Regions from separate parts of the Bradyrhizobium sp. 197 genome, predicted to be linked through region 2. Evidence: riboswitches for the same ligand, from Rfam matches in the RefSeq annotation. Region 2 holds a riboswitch; each other region holds the start of a gene.

Region 1 (4,926 bases), on a different contig from region 2:
CGTCGTTCGCGGCGCGCACGCTCGCCACCACGGGCCTCGTGTTCGTCTTCTTCGAGATCCTGCCGCACTTCCCGGTCGGCGTGTCCGAAGTGCACTTCATCCTCGGCTCGACCCTGTTCCTGCTGTTCGGTGCTGCGCCAGCGGCCTTCGGCCTCGCGTTCGGCCTGCTGTTCCAGGGCATCTTCTTCGAGCCGCCCGACCTGCCGCAATATGGCATGAACGTCACCACGCTCCTGGTGCCGCTGTTCGCGATCCAGGCGATCGCCACGCGGATCATTTCGCGCAACACCGCCTATGTCGATCTGAAGTACCGCCAGGCACTGGCGCTTTCGACGACGTATCAGTTCGGCGTCATCGCCTGGGTGGCGTTCTGGGCGCTCTATGGCTCCGGCTTCGGCGCGACCAACCTCGCCAACATCGCGACGTTCGCGGCGTCCTACGCGCTGGTCATCGTGATCGAGCCGCTCGCCGATCTCGGCGTGCTGGCGCTGGCAAAGTCGTTGCGCGGCGTCACCGCGCCCGGCCTCGTCACCCCGCGTTTGCATAGCGCGGCCTGAGAGACAAGCGAATGGGCGGCTGTCATGGTCGCCCTTCGCAGCCTCGATGTTCACGCTCTCCCTGATAGGCATCGGTCCCGGCAATCCCGAGCAGCTGACGCGCGCCGCGATCGCTGCGATCAACGCGGCCGATCTCGTCCTGATCCCCCGCAAGGGGACCGCAAAATCCGATCTCGCCGATCTCAGGCGGACGATCTGCGCGGATGTGCTCACCAGCGACACGACGCGCATCGCCGAGTTCGATCTTCCCGTGCGCGATGCGGCTGAAGCGGACTACCGCAAGGGCGTGGACGATTGGCACGATGCCGTGGCCGAGACCTGGTCGCAGGCCATCGCAGATCATCTCGAAGCTGACGGCAAGGTCGCGCTGCTGATCTGGGGCGATCCATCGCTTTATGATTCTTCGCTGCGCATTGCGCGGCGGCTCAATCCCTTGCCTGAGATCGAGGTCGTGCCCGGCATCACCTCGATCCAGGCGCTGTGCGCGGCGCATGCGCTACCGCTCAATGATATCGGCGAGCCATTCCTGGTGACGACGGGCCGCCGCTTGCGCGATGGCGGCTGGCCGCAAGGTGTCGATACCGTGGTGGTGATGCTCGACGGCGGCACGGCGTTCCAGTCGCTCGATCCGGAAGGGCTTCACATCTGGTGGGGCGCCTATCTCGGCATGCCGGATCAGGTCATCATGTCCGGCGTGCTGGCCGAGATCGGCCCGCGTATCGTCGCCGTGCGGCAAGAGGCGCGCGAGCGGCATGGCTGGATCATGGACAGTTACATCCTCAAGCGCAGGCCGTAAGGCAAGCGAGGCAACATGCTCCCCGAATGGGTCTACCAACAGTGCCCCGATATTTCGGCAGTCCATCGCGAGGCGGCGGTCGCGCGGCAGGCGCAATTGACGAAACCGGCCGGCGCGCTCGGACGGCTCGAGCAGCTCGCGATCGAGCTTGCGGGCCTGCAAGCAACTGAGCAGCCGCGCGCGGCGCGGGTGCCGATCATCATCTTCGCCGGCGATCACGGCATTGTCGCGCAGGGCGTCTCGGCCTATCCGCAACAAGTGACCATCGCGATGCTGGCGAATTTTGCCTCCGGCGGCGCCGCGATCTCGGTGCTTGCGCGTGAACTGGGATCAAACCTGGAGGTCGTCGACGCCGGCACGCTGGCGCAGCAGGAGATGGCGGGAATCGTTACCGACAAGCCGCGTAGCGGCACGCGGGATTTCAGCGTCGAAGGTGCGCTCACCCCCGCGGAGCTGGCGTTTGCCTTCGAAGCCGGCCAGCGCGCAGTTGCTCGCGCCGCGGCCAGCAAGCCCGATCTCCTGATCTTCGGCGAGATGGGCATCGGCAATACCACGACATCGGCGGCGATTGCGGCGAGCCTGCTCGGCATGGGTGCCGAGGAGATCGCTGGCAGCGGTACCGGCGTCGACGCGGCCGGCCGTGCGCACAAGGCGCGGGTGATCGACGCTGCGATTGCACACCATGGCGTTGCGGGCGCTTCGCCTGAGAAAATCTTGTGCGCCGTCGGCGGCCTCGAAATCGCGGCTATCTGCGGCGCCGTCATTGCGGCTGCGCAGCGCCGCGTCCCTGTGCTGCTCGACGGCTTCATCGTGTCGGTGGCGGCGCTGGCGGCGACGCGGCTCAACCCCTCTTGCCAGCCATTCTTGTTGTCATCGCATCAATCGGCGGAGCAGGGGCACCGGCTGGTGCTGCGCGCGCTGAACGTGCAACCGCTGATCAGCCTCGATCTCAGGCTCGGCGAAGGATCGGGCGGGGCCATCGCGCTGCCATTGGTGCGATCCGCCTGCGCTCTCCACAACGGCATGGCGACCTTTGCGCAGGCCAATGTGCCGGATCGTCCGGCCTGATCAAAGCATCCGCTGGTTGACGGAGACGACGCGCCAGCCGGTCGCGAGCCGGTCGATCCGGGTCAGCGACAGCGGATCGATGACGAAGCGCAGGGCCGCTTGAGGCGTCAGATCCAGCGCGATGCACAGCGCCGCGCGGATGGTGCCGGAATGCACGACGAGCGTGGCCGATCCGGCTCCGATCCGCGAGAGCCCCAGCCGGACGCGCGTGACCTGATCCTCAAAGCTTTCGCCGCCTGGCGGCCGTCCGCGCCCTGGATCGTTCCAGAACTGCGCATAGGCGCCTCCTCCGGTCGCTGCGAGATCGTCATGCCGACGGCCGGTCCAGGCACCGAAATCCTGCTCGCTGAATTCGCCCTCCAACTCGGGTTCTAGCCCCAGCGCGCGGGCCGTCTCGACCGTGCGCCGCGACGGGCTCGCAAAGCTCGTGGCGTTCTGCGGCAGACGCTGCCGCAGCGCCTCCAACTGCGCGCGACCGCGGAGATCGGCCGGCGCATCGGCTGCATGGATCGTCCCGGCGATCCCGTCGACGGGCGCATGCCGTATCAGCCAGAGGAAGGTCTCGCCTTCCATGCTTATCTCCAAGGAAGTTGGTCGTTGTGGCAATAACGCCTGCTGGCACATTGACTCTGTCTGGATCGTAATCCTAGATGCTCGTGACGGTTTCCCCGAGAGGGGATGAAAAGGGAATGCGGTGCGGGGACTTTGTCCCCAATGCCGTGGCTGCCCCCGCAACTGTAAGCGGCGAATCTTGCGTCACGAGCCACTGGGTATCTCGGTCCCGGGAAGGCGACGCAAGGTAGTGACCCGCGAGCCAGGAGACCTGCCGTCAGCCGTGGTCACACGCGAAGATGTCGGTCGGGGAGTACAGACATTCGGCTTCATCGGAAGGCTGACAAGCCACGGTGAGACCTCGTTCGCTGTGACGTGCCACTGACGTCATACCGAGGTCTGAACCATGTTTTCCGTCCATGCCACCCGGCTGCGCAAATTCCTTGCGTCCGCTGCGCTCACGTCCCTTGCCGTCCTTGATCTGCCCGCTGCGATGGCGCAGCAGGTTCGCGAACCTCTGCCGCCCGTCGAGATATCGCCCGCTCATCCCCGGAAGCTGGCCAGGCCGGCCGCCCGGGAAGCGCAGAGCCCACGCCGCGCAGCAGCGCGCCGGCCGGCGACTGCATCCGCAGTGCCCAAGCCTGTCGTGCCGACCGCAGCGGCGCAAACGCCGCTCAACACCAATGCAGTCCCCGAGAGCGCCTCGCGTCTCGGTCTAACCGTGCGGGAGATCCCCGCCACCGTCGAGGTGATTTCAGCGAAAACTATGCGCGAGCAGGGCTATCGCACTGTTTCCGAGGTTGCGCAGGGCGCCGTCGGCGTCACCTCAGGGGATAACCCCGCCGAGCCTGCGGCGTTCTCGATGCGCGGCTTCACCAACAGCCAGATCAACATGCTCTACAACGGCATCAAGATCGGCCCGCAGAACATGACCTCGCGGATCATGGACACGGCCAATCTCGAAGCAGTGGAATTCCTGAAAGGCCCGGCCTCGCTGATCTCGGGCGAAGGTGCCGCCGGTGGCGCGATCAACACCGTCACCAAGCAGCCGCACACCGGACCAATCCGGAACGAAGCCGATTTCTCCTGGGACTCGCTGAACTCGTTCGGCGCGCATTACGGTTCGGGCGGCAGCACCAACGTAGCGGGACTCGACTATCGCTTCGATGTCAGCCGTGCTTCGCTCAACGGCTTTGCCGACGACACCAACACCAAGACGCTCGACGTCTCCGGCCAGCTCAACTACCGCATTTCGGACAGTCTCAAGATCTGGGGCGCGATCGAGTATCGGGAAGACCGTTCGAAAGCCTATTGGGGTGCACCGCTGGTGCCGATCGCCTTCAGCGGCTCGCATGCGACGACGGGGATCGTTTCGGGCAATTACTTCAACAGGACTGATCTTGGGGCTGTCACCATCGACGACCGCACTTTCAACACCAACTACAACGTCCTCGACAATCGAAACGTGGCGCAGGAGGTGTGGCTGCGCGGTGGCTTCGAGCTGAGGCTTGCGCCTGACCTGACGCTGAAAAGCCAGGCCTATGGTTATGGTGCAGAACGCACCTGGTTCAACAATGAAGTTGAGGCGTTCGACTCCACGACGAACAGGGTGTATCGCGAGCGCTTCTATGTCGCGCACAGCCAGCGCCTTGCCGGCAACATCACCGACTTGATCTGGGATGCCAACATCGCCGGCTTCGACAACCGCTTGGTCACGACGCTTTCGTCGAGTTATCTCGACTTCGTCAGGCCGGGCGCGGCAAACTTCCCGAACGACGATGTCTCCCTGGTCAATCCCGACCGCGGCTATTACGGCCTGCTCACGACCAAGCAGCAGACCGCCCGCATCGACAACGAGGCACTGTCGTTCGAGGACCGGCTGAAGTTGACGCGCAGCTTCGCGCTGGTCGGCGGCCTCCGCGTCGAGCATATCGGGCTCGACCGCAACTCGAC
Region 2 (4,926 bases):
CGCCTTTCTACGCGATGTGCTAGAGGATATGGGGTTTGTGATCAGCGAATGCGGGACTGCTGACGAGCTGCCGCGCGTACTCTGTACGGACTTCCCTGATCTGATCCTGCTCGGCATTGGCTCGGATCGCATCGAGCCTGGACGATTGCTCGAGATACTCGTACGCGAAGAATTTGCAGGCAGAGTGCTGGCGTTCGGCGCCCGCGAGTCGATCGTCATGACGGCAGTGCAGCAGGTCGGGGGCGAATATGGACTTGATATGCTGCCGCCGCTGAGGACGCCGTTTGCAGCCGAGACGCTGCGCGATCGGGTCGCCATGCTCTTGCCCAGAGAGCCGGCGCCCCGTCCCGCAGTCCATGTCGGAGAAGCCTTACACGCTGGCTGGCTTGAGCTCTGGTATGAGCCGAACTTTGACCCGTGTACCCTCAGCCGCCGCGGCGCCGAGGCGCTTGTGCGAATGCGGCATCCGACCTGGGGCGTTGTTCCACCAGCGTATTTCATCCCGGAGGCTCACGATCCGCATTTTAGGGACTTGTCGCAGTTCGTGATCGACCGCGCGATCAAGGATTGGAAGTATCTTCTGGAGCAGCAAACTTCGACCGATCTCTCCATCAATCTCCCGGCAGCATTCCTGATTGACCCGCAGGCGGTACGCGATCTCTGTCAGCGCATGCCGTCGCACCCCGCTTTCGGCGGCTTGACGATCGAAATCGAGAGCGAGGAAGCGATCCAGAACCTAGATCTCCTGATCGAGGTCGCGCGTGAGGTTCGCTTTCACAACATTGGCCTTGCAATCGACAATATCGGCGCCAATTGGCCGCAGCTGATGGGGCTCGAAAAATTCCCGTTCATGAAATTAAAAGTGGACCGGCAGTACGTCGCCGGTTGCGGAAATGGGCCCCTGAAGCGAACGGTGTGCCGCCATATCGTCGATCTAGCCAAAGAGTACAGTGTGCGCACCGTCGCCGCAGGCGTGGAGAGCCACGCCGACCTGATCGCTGTGACCGAACTCGGCTTCAACCTTGCGCAGGGCCATCTGTTCGGAAAGGCCATGCCGCTGAAGCAATTTGCACAGTCATCTTTCAGCCCTGTTCCACTTCGTCCAAAATAGTTGCATGAGGAGTGACTGAGCACAGCCAGGCAAAGCGTACCAGCGCTGGCCCGCGCGGCCATGCCTACTCGGCACCAGGCATGCGGTTGACAGCAATTAAATCGGCCACTTTGCAAACCCAGTATCGCTTCTCCCGGCCGAGCTTCATTTCCCTCCGAAGCGATGCCGAAGGTTATTGTAGCAAGCCTCCAGCGAGTCAATCCGCGGAGTTAACGTTGCAGGCGTGAGCGCGGCTTGGACAAAATCTCCGGTCAGGGCGTGTGACCGGAGGTTTGCCGACATCCGGCGTAGACGTGCGTCGGCTCGCGGCTTCTACTCGCGCCGCCGGTTTCGGGAATCGTCGAGCGTCGCTTGGCCCCGCGTTGCCATGCCAGACAAACCGACGGAAGCTCGCAGCAGTCGAGTCGCGACTGGCTATCGGAGTAGGGGCCCGAGGGCTCGCACGGCTTGATATTGAAGCGGCCCATGCTGTCGCAGATGCAACATGGTCTCAGACCCCGCACAGCACCATTGGGCAAGTTGCCCATCATTGAGCGCGCCTGTCCTTGGCACGGCATTTGAAAGGGATCGCCAATGGCATCGCTCGCCTAAGGAGTCGGAAGGCATGGCTTACAAGATCGTCGCTTCGCAATGTACCGTTTGTGGGGCATGTGAGTTCGAGTGTCCCAACGCGGCGATCAGCCTCAAGCGCGACATTTACGTTATCGATGCAAAAAAGTGTACGGAGTGCGAGGGCCATTCCGACACGCCGCAATGCGCTGTGGTCTGTCCGGTGTCTGACACCTGTGTCCCGTCTAAGACAACATAAGCAGCCCGCGTCCAGAAGGCTTCACCGCTCGATTTCGCGCACGAAGGAGTAGATGTCAAGCTTGTGGAGGCCGCCTTCCGCGTGCGGCGCATCGAGGTCGATCAACATCGTTATGAGCTTAAGGCGCTGATCGACTCCGAGAAACCCTCGAAGGGCTCTGTCAGAGGAGACCGTCAAATTTGTCTCGAATAATGACAAGGCCGCCTCGATGCTCCAGGTCGTCGCGTTGAGGCTTATCGTCGTTGGCTGACGAGCCGAGGCGAGGTGGACGGGCGTCGAATATCCCAAGATCAGCTTGCAGGATATCTAAAGCTACGTCGCTTCGAAGCCGAAGAGACGGTCTCCACGCGCGACGAGATCGGTCCGGAGATCCTGAAGACGTACGAGAAGCTGGGCATCCGCTTGCCCACGGTCACGATGCACGAGTGCATGGAGCTAGGGTCGTAACAGGATCAACACCCGCTTGGCGTACTCGGATGAGCCAACGCGAGCAGACGGACGCATTCACAAGCGGAGGCTCCACAGATCTAGGCGTTTTTACCAGGCCGGGAGTAAGACCGTTGTGCCCTAGCTGGTACAGCTCGCAATCGCTTGGGCAATATCGCGGCGACACTTAGTAGGTTGACGGATCGATCCTCGTGCGCCTAATGCCAGCCGTCGTGGTCTTCGGATTCGTTTGATCCGGAGCTAAGAGGGAAGCCGGTGCAATGCCGGCGCTGCCCCCGCAACTGTAAGCGGCGAGCCGCTGTCCAACGAAGTCACTGAAGCCATGCGGCTTCGGGAAGGCCGGACAGCAGCGACGACCCGCGAGCCAGGAGACCTGCCTCGACAATATATCGTCCACGGGCGGGGTGTCCCGGTGTGCGCCAAGCAGCTGTCGCTCACGCGATATTCGCTGCATGCGTCCGCCATGGCCTTTGCCCCAATCATGGGGTCTGAGCTATGTCTTTTCTTTCGCTTCCCGTTGCCACACTGGGGACGTCACGCATCGGCCCACGACGCGAACTCAAAGTCGCGCTCGAGAGCTACTGGGCGGGAAACTCCAGCGAAGCCGAGCTCCTCGAGGCGGGGAGTGGACTTCGTGCCGCTAATTGGGCACGGCAGAAATCCCGCGGTGCGACCGTCATTCCTTCGAATGACTTCTCGTTTTACGACCATGTGCTCGATACCAGCCTAATGGTTGGCGCCATTCCCGACGTCTACGGCTGGACCGAAGGTCCTGTGTCGCTCAAGACCTACTTCACCATGGCGCGTGGCGCTCAGGACGGTGGTCACGCTCAGCATGGGCCTGGCGTAGCCGCTCAGGAAATGACGAAGTGGTTCGATACCAACTACCACTACATGGTGCCGGAATTTCACCGGGATCAGATCTTTAAGTATTCCTCTCGAAAGCCGATCGAGGAATATGAGGAGGCAAAAAGCCTCGGCTACCAAACGCGCCCCGTCCTAGTTGGCCCAGTCACTTTCCTGAAGCTTGGCAAAAGCGCAAATCCCGCATTCAATCCGCTGTCGCTGCTCGATCGGCTCCTCCCAGTCTATGTCGATGTTCTCCGCGAACTATCCTCGCGCGGTGCTGAATGGGTTCAGCTGGACGAGCCATGCCTAGTGATGGACGTCGACGAAGCATCGCGGGCGGCTGTCCGCTGGGCCTATGCTCATTTCGCAAAGGTTGTGCCGGCCCTTAAAATAATGCTGGCCACATATTTCGGGGCTATCGGCGACAATCTTGAAACAACCTTGGCCTTGCCCGTTGCCGGGCTTCATGTGGATCTGGTTCGGGCACCTGACCAGTTGGACGCAATTGTCGCCACAACCCGTAGAGATCTCGTGGTCTCACTAGGCGTCGTTGATGGTCGGAACGTGTGGCGCTCCAATCTTCCGGCGCTGCTCGACCAACTTGCTCCTATGGTCCAAAAATTGGGCAGGCACCGTGTTCAGATTGCTCCTTCCTGCTCGCTGCTTCATGTTCCGATCGACATTGAGCTAGAGACCGATCTCGATCCCAATCTGAAGACATGGCTGGCGTTCTCAGTTCAGAAGATCAAGGAACTTTCGATATTGGGCAAAGCGCTGGCCGGCCATGCTGCCGAGGTGGCCGATGAACTTGCGCTTTCGGAGGAGGCAGCCGTCACCCGCGAAACATCGCCCGAGATCCACAATGCGAATGTCGCCGGACGAATCGCCGCGATCGACGATAGCATGCTTCGCCGTCGCAGCGCGTTCACCCAGCGTGCCGACGTCCAGCGCGTCTCGTTCGCATTGCCGATGTTTCCAACGACAACCATCGGATCCTTCCCGCAAACGGCCGATGTCCGGAATGCGCGCGCGGCTCATGCGCGGGGAACGTTGAATGACACGCAGTACGAGCAGCTTCTGAAAGCGGAGACAGCCCGTACCGTGAAGTGGCAGGAAGATATCGGCCTGGACGTGCTCGTACACGGTGAGTTCGAGCGCAATGACATGGTTCAATACTTTGCCGAGCAGCTGTTGGGCTTCGCTTTCACCAAGCATGGCTGGGTTCAGTCTTATGGCTCGCGGTACGTTCGTCCGCCTATCCTGTTCGGAGATGTCTCCCGGCCGAAGCCCATGACCGTTGAATGGTGGCGCTATGCGCAGTCTCTGACCAAAAAACCCGTCAAGGCTATGCTGACCGGACCGGTGACGATCCTGAACTGGTCGTTTGTCCGTGACGACATCTCGCGGCGCGAGACATGCCGACAGATCGCTCTCGCGATCCGAGATGAGGTCATCGACCTTGAGGCGGCTGGAGCGACCATGATCCAGATCGACGAGGCTGCGTTGCGGGAGGGATTGCCGCTACGCAAATCGCAGTGGAAGAACTATCTCGATTGGGCGGTGGACAGCTTCCGCCTTTGCTCCTCCCCGGTCGCCGACGGAACTCAGATCCATACTCACATGTGTTATTCCGAGTTCAACGAAATCATCGATGCGATCGCAGCAATGGATGCCGACGTCATTTCAATCGAGACGTCGCGTTCTAAGATGG
Region 3 (4,926 bases), on a different contig from region 2:
TGGAGCTGCTGCCGCGCGTCGGCCGTCTCGTCATCGACGAGAGTTTTGCCGATATGGACCCGCAACTGTCGCTTGCACCGGAAGCAGATCGGCCGGGGCTGCTGATCCTGCGCTCCTTCGGAAAGTTCTATGGCCTTGCCGGCCTGCGGCTTGGCTTTGCGCTCGGCAATTCGTCCGATATTGCCAGGCTCGCGGCGTTGTCGGGGCCGTGGCCGGTCTCGGGAGCGGCGATCGCGATTGGCTGCCGCGCTCTGCGTGACGATGCCTGGGCGGAAGCCACATCCGCGCGGCTCGCGCGAGACTGCGTTCGTCTCGACGCCATGGTGCAGTCGCAAGGCTGGACGCTCGTTGGCGGGACGCCACTGTTTCGTCTCTACGAGACACCCGACGCGCTCGCCGCGCAGGAAACGCTGGCGCGTAGCCAGATCTGGTCGCGCGTGTTCGCGCGAGAGCCGACATGGCTGCGCCTCGGGCTTCCGGGCAGCGAATCCGAATGGACGCGTCTGGCCGCGGCTCTAGCGCGCTAGCGCGAGCAGGCCGTCGACGTCGAGATGCTGCTCGATGTGATCGGCGAGGGCATCGAGCGCACTCTCGATCCTGGCGTGATACGGCTCGTCGCCTGCGGGAATGTCTAGCTTTGCCAAAAACGCCTTGCGGAAATCATCCGACCTGAAAAGGCCGTGCAGATAACTGCCTTGCACACGTCCGTCGCGCGAGATCGCGCCTTCCGGTTCACCATTCAGCTTTGCGAATGGCCGCGCGCGGTCGGGCCCGTCGGTGCGGCCGATGTGGATTTCGTAGGCTTCGATCGGCTGATCCGTCGCGGCATGCACGGCCGCGATGCGCGTCAGCGTCTTCTGCGGGCTCATCACCGTTTCTACGTCCAGAAGTCCGAGACCCGGTGTGTCGCCCGCGGGGCCCTCGATGCCATCGGGATCAGTGACGCTGTGTCCGAGCATCTGATAGCCGCCGCAGAGGCCGAGCACATGGCCGCCTCTGCGGTAGTGCGCCAGGAGATCGATGTCCCAGCCCTGCGCGCGCAGGAAGGCGAGGTCGCCGCGGGTGGACTTCGAGCCGGGAATGATGACGAGCCTGACGTCGCCGGGAATGGCTTCGCCCGGCCGCACCATCACGAGATCGACGCCAGGCTCGAGTTTTAGCGGATCGAGATCGTCGAAATTGGCGATCCGCGACAGCGCGAGACATGCGATCTTGCATTGCCCCGGCTTGCGCGCATCGCTCAGGCCCAGCGCATCCTCGGCCGGCAGCTCGCCGGCGCGCGTGAACCAGGGCAGCACGCCGAAGCCGCGCCATGATGTTTTCTGCTCGATCAGCTTGTAGCCGTCGTCGAACAGCGTGGGGTCGCCGCGGAACTTGTTGATGACAAAACCCTGGATCATCGCGGCATCGTCCGGGTCGATCACCGTCTTGATGCCGACGAGTTGCGCGATGACCCCGCCGCGGTCGATGTCGCCGACCAGTACCACCGGCACATCGGCCTTGCGCGCAAAGCCCATATTGGCGATGTCGGCCTCGCGTAAGTTCACCTCGGCCGGACTGCCGGCGCCTTCGACCAGCACGAGATCGGCGCGCACCTTCAGCCGCCCAAAGCTCTCCAGCACGGCGCCCATCAATGACGGCTTCATCGCCGCATATTCGCGCGCGCGCGCGGTCGCGATGCGTTTCCCCTGCACGATCACCTGCGCGCCGACATCGGTCTCGGGCTTCAGCAGCACCGGGTTCATGTCGGTGTGCGGCTCGACGCCGGCGGCGAGCGCCTGGAGCGCCTGGGCGCGGCCGATCTCGCCGCCGTCGACGGTCACGGCCGCATTGTTCGACATGTTCTGCGGCTTGAACGGGAGCACGCGCAGGCCGCGTCGCGTGAAGGCCCGCGCGAGGCCGGCGACGATGAGCGACTTGCCCACGTCCGAGCCGGCCCCCTGGATCATCAATGCGCGCGCCATCGCGTCGTGCTCAGAACTCGACGCCGGCTTGCGCCTTGATGCCGGAGCGGAAGGGATGCTTGACCAGCGTCATCTCGGTGACGAGATCGGCGATCTCGATCAGCTCGTCCTTGGCGTTGCGTCCCGTGAGCACGACATGCGTCATCGGCGGCTTCTGCGTAGCCAGAAAATCGACGACCTCGGCGATGTCGAGATAGTCGTAGCGCAGCGCGATGTTGATCTCGTCGAGCACGACCATGCGCAGGTTGTGGTCGAGAATTAGCTCCTTGGCCTTCTCCCAGCCGGCGCGCGCGGCGGCGATGTCGCGGGCGCGGTCCTGCGTCTCCCAGGTGAAGCCTTCGCCCATGGCGTGGAACTGGCAGAGGTCGCCGAAATGGCCGGTAAGCATGCGGCGTTCGCCGGTATCCCAGGCACCCTTGATGAACTGCACGACCGCGCAGGGGAAGCCGTGGGCGACGCAACGGACGATCATGCCGAAGGCGGAGGAGGACTTGCCCTTGCCGGCGCCGGTGTGGACGATGATGAGGCCCTTTTCACCGCTCTTGGTCGCTATGATCTTGTCGCGGGCGACCTTCTTCTTCGCCATTTTCGAGGCGTGGCGGGCGTCGGTCTCGTCGACCGTTTGGGTATCCGGTTCAGGCGTCATCGGACGGGGTCCTTCGGCTTGACAAGAGGCGGCCGGGGGCAAATGGTGGCCCGGCGTTGGTTCCTGTCCTACGACAGGCGAAGAGGGAATGCGATAGGGTCCGAATCGGCAAGATTTGGTTCCAAAATGCAGCCGCCCCCGCGACCGTGACCGGAGAGATGCCCGAAGCCACTGACCCCTTGGGGATCGGGAAGGCGGGGATCGAAGGGGAAACCCTGCTCCGGAAGCCGGGAGACCTGCCAGCGCGGACGATTTTGGACCGGCGGACGGGGTGTTCCGCGACGGGGAAGCGGGCCTTCGCAAGAATGGTTCGTGCGCCTCTTCGCTTCCCGCTATTTATTCTGGAAGAGGCGATGACCGTCACACTTCACGTCTGCATCACCTGCCGTGCCGGGGAGTCGCTCGGCGAGGGCGAGGCGACACCCGGCAAGCGCCTGCATGGTGCGATCCTCGATGCCGGCGTGCCCGACGGCGTCAATGTAGTTCCGGTCGAATGCCTGTCTGCATGCAGCCAGGGCTGCTCGGTCGCGCTCAGCGCGCCCGGCCGCTGGTCTTATGTCTATGGTCGCCTGTCGGATGCGAATGCGCCCGACGTGGTCGCGGGCGCCGCCGCCTATGCCGCCGCGCCCGACGGCCTCGTGCCCTGGCGCAGCCGTCCCGAGATCTTCCGCAAGCAATCGCTTGCCCGCATTCCCCCCATGGCCGTCGTGCCGGAGACCGCCGAATGAATTCGCTCGCAAAAGTCCCGGTCACGGTGGTCACGGGATTTCTCGGCTCCGGCAAGACGACGCTGATCCAGCATCTGCTCGCCAACGCCAACGGCAAGAAGCTTGCGGTGCTCGTCAACGAGTTCGGCAGCCAGGGCGTTGACGGCGAGATCCTGAAATCCTGTGCCGATGCCAATTGCCCGGAAGAGAACATCATCGAGCTCGCCAATGGCTGCATCTGCTGCACCGTCGCCGACGATTTCATTCCGACCATGGAGAAGTTGCTGTCGCGGCCGGTAAGGCCCGATCACATCCTGATCGAAACCTCGGGCCTGGCGCTGCCAAAGCCGTTGCTGAAGGCATTTGACTGGCCGGAGATCCGTTCGCGCATCACGGTCGACGGCGTAATCGCGCTGGCCGATGCCGAAGCTGTCGCCGCTGGTCGCTTCGCGCCCGACCCGATTGCTGTCGAAGCGCAGCGCGCGGCGGACAAAAATCTCGATCACGAGACGCCGCTGTCGGAGGTGTTCGAGGACCAGATCGCCTGCGCGGACATCGTGCTGCTGACCAAGGCGGATCTTGCGGGCGCGGCAGGCCTCGAAGCGGCCAAGGCGGCGATCACCGCCGAGATGCCGCGCCGCGTGCCGATGTTGCCGGTGACCGATGGCGCGATCGACGCGCGCCTCATTCTCGGTCTCGGCGCTGCCGCCGAGAAAGATCTTGCTGCGCGTCCTTCGCATCACGACGGCGAGGAAGAGCACGAGCACGATGATTTTGCTTCGGTCGTGATCGATCTTCCTGAAGTCGCCGATGTCGATGCGCTGGTCGCATCGGTCCAGCGTCTCGCACGCGAGCAAAACGTGCTGCGCGCCAAGGGTTACATCGCGGTTGCGGGCAAGCCGATGCGCTTGCTGTTGCAAGCAGTCGGTGAACGCGTGCGCCACCAGTTCGACAAGCCCTGGGGCGCTGGTCACAGGCAGTCAAAGCTCGTCGTGATCGGCGAGCACGGAAATATTGATGAAGCCGCGATCAAGGCGGGACTCGGTATCTGATGCACGTCGTCTTCCGCGAGAGCCGCGGTCTCGAGGAGACCGCGACGCCAAGGGACATCGGCCAGGACCCGGCCGATCTCGTGGTGCTCTCGTATTCGGATTCCGATCTTGCGGCGTTCGCGGCCGGCTGGCGCCGTGGCCGCGACACTCTGCCGTCGCTGCGGCTCGTCAATCTCGCAGAGCTCCGTCATCCGCTTTCGGTCGACACCTATATCGAGCGTACGCTGTCGCAGGCGCGCGGCATTCTGGTGCGTCTGATCGGCGGTGAGTCCTATTGGACGTATGGGCTCGCGGCTCTGCAGCAACTGGCTAGGGATCGCGGCATCGTCCTGGCCGTGCTGCCGGCCGACGGCCGCGACGACACGCGGCTGGACGCATATTCGACCTTGCCGGTCTCGACGCTGCGGCGGCTCAAGGTGCTCTGCGACACCGGCGGCCCCGTCGCGGCGCAAGCGGCGATCGCGCAACTCGCGCTGGCCTCCGGTCTCTATGCCGGGCCGGTTATCGGCGAGATGAACGTTCCCGAGATGGGTTTTTACGACCCCGCGCGCGGCGTC

The links. Region 2 has a riboswitch for cobalamin ahead of metE (5-methyltetrahydropteroyltriglutamate--homocysteine S-methyltransferase). Riboswitches for the same ligand answer to the same signal wherever they lie in the genome.
Region 1: linked by a shared signal. The riboswitch ahead of IVB27_RS19235 (TonB-dependent receptor) and the one ahead of metE (5-methyltetrahydropteroyltriglutamate--homocysteine S-methyltransferase) in region 2 are both predicted to bind cobalamin.
Region 3: linked by a shared signal. The riboswitch ahead of IVB27_RS19320 (DUF1636 family protein) and the one ahead of metE (5-methyltetrahydropteroyltriglutamate--homocysteine S-methyltransferase) in region 2 are both predicted to bind cobalamin.

The regions. Positions count from the first base shown of each region.
Region 1 covers NZ_JADPJJ010000079.1:92,398-97,323, reverse strand. Annotated here, with positions in the region: gene IVB27_RS19255 (energy-coupling factor ABC transporter permease) at 1-557, shown strand, start outside; gene cobF (precorrin-6A synthase (deacetylating)) at 604-1,353, shown strand; gene cobT (nicotinate-nucleotide--dimethylbenzimidazole phosphoribosyltransferase) at 1,369-2,421, shown strand; gene IVB27_RS19240 (histidine phosphatase family protein) at 2,422-2,994, opposite strand; cobalamin riboswitch at 3,065-3,266, shown strand; gene IVB27_RS19235 (TonB-dependent receptor) at 3,380-4,926, shown strand, end outside.
Region 2 covers NZ_JADPJJ010000087.1:38,167-43,092, reverse strand. Annotated here, with positions in the region: gene IVB27_RS20235 (EAL domain-containing response regulator) at 1-1,111, shown strand, start outside; gene IVB27_RS20230 (4Fe-4S binding protein) at 1,716-1,919, shown strand; gene IVB27_RS20225 (hypothetical protein) at 1,941-2,207, opposite strand; cobalamin riboswitch at 2,563-2,761, shown strand; gene metE (5-methyltetrahydropteroyltriglutamate--homocysteine S-methyltransferase) at 2,862-4,926, shown strand, end outside.
Region 3 covers NZ_JADPJJ010000079.1:108,776-113,701, reverse strand. Annotated here, with positions in the region: gene cobD (threonine-phosphate decarboxylase CobD) at 1-527, shown strand, start outside; gene IVB27_RS19330 (cobyric acid synthase) at 516-1,964, opposite strand; gene cobO (cob(I)yrinic acid a,c-diamide adenosyltransferase) at 1,975-2,610, opposite strand; cobalamin riboswitch at 2,651-2,868, shown strand; gene IVB27_RS19320 (DUF1636 family protein) at 2,964-3,338, shown strand; gene cobW (cobalamin biosynthesis protein CobW) at 3,335-4,369, shown strand; gene cobN (cobaltochelatase subunit CobN) at 4,369-4,926, shown strand, end outside.